DNA from 2 places in the Paenibacillus sp. SEL1 genome. Region 2 is predicted to be linked to the other one. Evidence: a T-box and tRNA genes for the amino acid it is inferred to sense, from the RefSeq annotation. Region 2 holds a T-box; the other holds one or more tRNA genes.
The links. The T-box of region 2 lies ahead of tyrS (tyrosine--tRNA ligase). A T-box ahead of a tRNA ligase gene usually reads a tRNA of that ligase, here a tRNA-Tyr.
Positions count from the first base shown of each region.

Region 1: it encodes a tRNA-Tyr, which carries the amino acid that the T-box ahead of tyrS (tyrosine--tRNA ligase) is inferred to sense. The anticodon was not compared.

Region 1 is NZ_CM137723.1:2,198,059-2,200,440, reverse strand. Features, by position in the region: gene ACYCSE_RS10115 (ABC transporter ATP-binding protein) at 1-121, opposite strand, end outside; gene ACYCSE_RS10110 (PucR family transcriptional regulator) at 224-1,366, opposite strand; tRNA gene ACYCSE_RS10105 (tRNA-Lys) at 1,525-1,597, opposite strand; tRNA gene ACYCSE_RS10100 (tRNA-Tyr) at 1,605-1,690, opposite strand; tRNA gene ACYCSE_RS10095 (tRNA-Phe) at 1,700-1,772, opposite strand; tRNA gene ACYCSE_RS10090 (tRNA-Asp) at 1,851-1,927, opposite strand; tRNA gene ACYCSE_RS10085 (tRNA-Thr) at 1,951-2,026, opposite strand; tRNA gene ACYCSE_RS10080 (tRNA-Val) at 2,031-2,106, opposite strand; tRNA gene ACYCSE_RS10075 (tRNA-Met) at 2,117-2,193, opposite strand; tRNA gene ACYCSE_RS10070 (tRNA-Ser) at 2,225-2,316, opposite strand.
Region 2 is NZ_CM137723.1:5,601,848-5,604,229, reverse strand. Features, by position in the region: gene ACYCSE_RS25720 (transglycosylase domain-containing protein) at 1-333, opposite strand, end outside; T-box leader at 469-735, shown strand; gene tyrS (tyrosine--tRNA ligase) at 802-2,055, shown strand; gene ACYCSE_RS25710 (AraC family transcriptional regulator) at 2,257-2,382, shown strand, end outside.

The DNA of each region.
Region 1 (2,382 bases), 2.4 Mb from region 2:
CGGAGGGACCAACCAATACGAGGAATTCTTTATCTCGAATGTCCAAATTGACATCAACAACCGTAGCTTTATCTGCACCCGGATATTTTTTGAAAATATGCTCTAAACGTACACCAGCCATAGCATTTGCCTCCTAAGATCAAGTTATGAAATCGAATACATTTCTTACTTGTATCTTACCTTAGTCCTTGTAGCGTGGCTATTCGCAAACTGCACAAAGATGCTATTTCCTTTTTGTCACTTTGTACAATAGCAGATAGAGCTTGACCAAAACTGCATCATTAAACGTCCGCACGTCCAATCCGGTCTCCTGTTTGATCTTGTCCAAACGGTAAATCAATGTATTTCGATGCACATAGAGACGCTTAGCTGTCTCACTCACATTACAATCCAGTTGAAAAAAGATATCTAATGTAGCCATCGTTTCTGAGTCTTCCAGTATGACAGATGATTTCATTACCTGCTCTAAAAATAGTACGCGTTGTTCCTTGGGAATGCGGTTTAACAGCCTTTCCAAATGAAGCTCCCATGAAAAGTGGATGTGCTCTGTTACATGAAAAATCTTGCCCAGATGTATCGTCTCCCATAACAAATTCAGCTCTTGGGGAAGACTTTGCAAAGGGATCGAAGGCTTAGAAACCGCCAAATGGAATACACCCACCCACTCATTCGCAATAAGCTCATATAGGCCCAAGCTAAAGGCCGTAAGAACCTCCTCCAGCGATTCCGTAAAATCTGCATCCCTGGATTCAGTGTCTTTATCCCGTTCATCGTCCGCTCCTAATAAAAGCTCCTTTTTAGCCATAATCAGCCAAGACTGTTCGTCCAATGAAGTAAGCAGCACTTCCCCTCCAAAATAGCTCGCGAACAATCGATGGAGCTGCGTATAAGTAATAGCCCCCTCCTGTGTTCCCTCGCCATTCAGTAAAATCGGGACCATGCACGCTGATAGCGAATCACGAAGCTGCAATTCATCAGGAACCTCTTCTTCCCTGTTTAGATTGGCAGCCTGCTGTATGAGCCATTGTCCAAAACGATTCATCCGCTCTTCCTCGCTATAAACTGGGTTATCCGACAATTGTGGACCGTTCTGCCAGACCTGCTCCATGTTCCCCAATAGCGCTTCTACCAGTTTCCGTTCTCGATCCGTCAAATATCTGGCCTCTACCACAAAGGCAGCCAGTTCACCTGCCGACGCACGAAACGGAAAATATAGCTTGTTGTCATAGACAAACGATCTATCCGGTATAACTGAATCGGCTGTCTCTCCCTCTGCCATCATTTCCGGGTACCAAGGCACTATGGTAAAAGGCGCTTGAATAATATTCTGAAGCTGTTGTTGAATCCATTCTGTATCCAGAGTCACGCGATCACCACTTCACTTTTTTAGAATATAGAATAAGCACTAAGCGAACATAATGAACTCATTATAACCTGTCGATACCGTAAAATAAAAAAGCTATATTAAAACATAACTTAAAACAATACAAAAAAAGCCATCAACTATAGGTTGATGACTTCTGATGAGCCATGAAGGACTCGAACCTTCGACACCCTGATTAAAAGTCAGGTGCTCTACCAACTGAGCTAATGGCTCGTAAAACTGGTGGAGGATGATGGATTCGAACCACCGAACCCGTAAGGGAGCAGATTTACAGTCTGATGCGTTTGGCCACTTCGCTAATCCTCCATATAAAGGTGGCTCGGGACGGAATCGAACCGCCGACACGAGGATTTTCAGTCCTCTGCTCTACCGACTGAGCTACCGAGCCATATCCATTAACAAAAAAATAAAGTGCGGAGGGATACCCCTTCCCACTTTAGTACGGTAAAACTATTGAATTGAAAAATGGCGGAACTGACGGGATTCGAACCCGCGATCTCCTGCGTGACAGGCAGGCATGTTAGGCCTCTACACCACAGTTCCCTATATTTTTCAAAATTCAAAAATGGTGCCGGCGAGAGGACTTGAACCCCCAACCTACTGATTACAAGTCAGTTGCTCTACCAGTTGAGCTACACCGGCACAATGGTGGAGGCTGAGGGGATCGAACCCCCGACCCTCTGCTTGTAAGGCAGATGCTCTCCCAGCTGAGCTAAGCCTCCTGGGTATGTATGGTAGCGGCGGAGGGGATCGAACCCCCGACCTCACGGGTATGAACCGTACGCTCTAGCCAGCTGAGCTACACCGCCATAACATAATATTTCGCTAGCTTGTCCTAAATGGCGGAGAGAGAGGGATTCGAACCCTCGCACCACTTTCGCAGTCTAACCCCTTAGCAGAGGGTCCCCTTATAGCCACTTGGGTATCTCTCCATATAAATGGACTCGCTTAGCAAAACTTCGCAAGTTATTCTTTAACTCACCAAAGTGATTTGGAAT
Region 2 (2,382 bases):
AATGACTGCGTCAATGACGAGTTGTGGAATCTCCTTAAACGTGACAGGTCTTCGATCTTCTTCTGTCCGAAGTTGTCCGATGGGAGAGCCATCATTGAAATAAGCGAAGCCTGTGATTGCATTCTTATCTACTTCCTGTAGGATCATGGATCTGGAACGCACGGGTTCGCTTTTTACAATAGAAGCAACATAGCCGGCGGCGGCTCCTCCTGCAAATAGTGCCCCCATAAAACCGATGATGACGACCCACTTTATGACACGGCCGAGCCTTCGCATGGTTGTCCGCAAGCGGGAAGGCTTTGGCTCTGATACATTGTTTTTTTCTTCAACCATTAAGTCTTCCTCCTTTATAACAGCCATTATTATAGCATAAAATTACAAAATGAACCCATATGCTAAAAAGCCTGTCTTTTGGTGTCGTTGACTACATAAAAGCAGTGTGTTATAAATAGGTCAAAGTAAATATCGTGAAAAGCAGAGAAAGACTTCAGTAGAAGGCGGATTCACGTTGTACAGAGAGCCGATGGGTGGTGTGAATCGGTAGCGTCCCTCCTTTGAATTACCGTCTGGAGCTGTCTGGATGAATGGAAAGCATTTGCAGGTTTGCGAAGCTATCATAGTAATCCAGTACCGGGTGTAGGCCCGTTATAGGAATGAAGTGAAAGAAATGTATGTCTTTGACATGCGTTTCTTTAATTAGGGTGGTAACGCGAGCAGCTCCTTCTCGTCCCTTGGGATGAAAGGGGCTTTTTGGTTTGTCTAATATGTAATATTTTGGATGAAAAATAGGAGGTATACAGGATGAAGTGGGAAGAATTGAAGCCGGAGCAACAGGTAGAGGTCGAGCGACAGCTAGAGGTGATACGTCGTGGAGTAGCGGAAATTGTACCTGAGGATGAGCTGAAGCGTAAGGTTATTAAATCGGTCGTTAGCGGCGAGCCACTCAAAATTAAGCTGGGTCTTGATCCATCTGCGCCTGACATTCACATCGGACATACGGTTGTTATGCACAAACTGCGCCAGTTCCAGGAATTAGGCCATCAAGTGCAACTGATTATCGGAGATTTTACAGGCAGAATTGGTGATCCGACAGGTAAATCGGAGACTCGCAAGCAACTGACTGAGGAAGATGTACAGCGTAATGCACAAACGTACAAGGAACAAATTTTTAAAATTCTCGATCCTGAAAAAACAAAGGTATTCTACAATTCCGAATGGTTAGGGCCAATGTCTTTTGCTGATGTAGTAACCCTGTCGGCCAAAGTAACGGTTGCCCGTATGTTGGAACGGGATGATTTTACAAAAAGGTACCAAAACGGATTGCCGATCAGCATCCATGAGTTCTTTTACCCGCTGATGCAAGGCATGGATTCCGTGGCTCTCCAAAGCGATATTGAATTGGGGGGGACGGATCAGAAGTTTAATCTGCTAATGGGCAGAACCCTGCAAAAAGAATACGGAGTTGAGCCGCAGGCTACGATTACATTACCATTGCTTGAAGGGCTGGATGGCGTCCAGAAGATGAGCAAAAGTTTGGGGAACTACATTGGTGTTGATGAGGAGCCGAACGAAATATACGGGAAGTCCATGTCCGTTCCTGACGAGCTGATGCTGAAATATTTTGAGCTTGCAACGGATATCAACAACGAGGAGCTGGCAGAGCTGGCGAAAGGTGTTAAGGACGGCTCAGTGCATCCACGTGATGCCAAAATGAAGCTGGCTGGAACGTTAGTGCGCATGTACCATGGTGAAGAAGCAGAGGAAGCAGCGAAGCAACATTTTGTGACCGTATTCCAGCAACGTGCGCTGCCTGACGATATTGAAGAGTTCACCTTGACGGCTGATCAGTTAGAAGAAGGTGGCATTCGTGTGATCCAGTTGCTGACTCATCTGGGCTTTGCAGCATCTAACGGTGAAGCCAAGCGCAGTATTCAGCAGGGTTCGGTCAAAATTAACGAAGAGAAATGGACCGATGTGAACGAAGCATACACGCCGAAGGAAGGCGACATTGTGCAGGTAGGTAAACGGAAATTTGCTAAAATCAAGCTTGGATAATGAAAATATATTCAAAAGCAGCGCTGAGATTGTATCGATCTCAGCGCTGCTTTTTTATTTCTGCAAAGTGAAAAGTCATGGTAAACTTAGCACAAATAATCAAACATGTAGGTAAAGAGTTATACATAATGAAAACGTGGGTTGCACAATTTGGGTGTAGGATCGATAACCAAAACAATTACAAGTGCGGGGAAGGATTATATGGACTACTTTAAACGAATTCAGTGTGCGATTGAGTTTATTGAATTGAATCTCCGGGAGGATCTAAAAATTGCCGATATTGCTTCACAGGCATGCTTTTCAGCTTTTCATTTCCAGCGGGTTTTT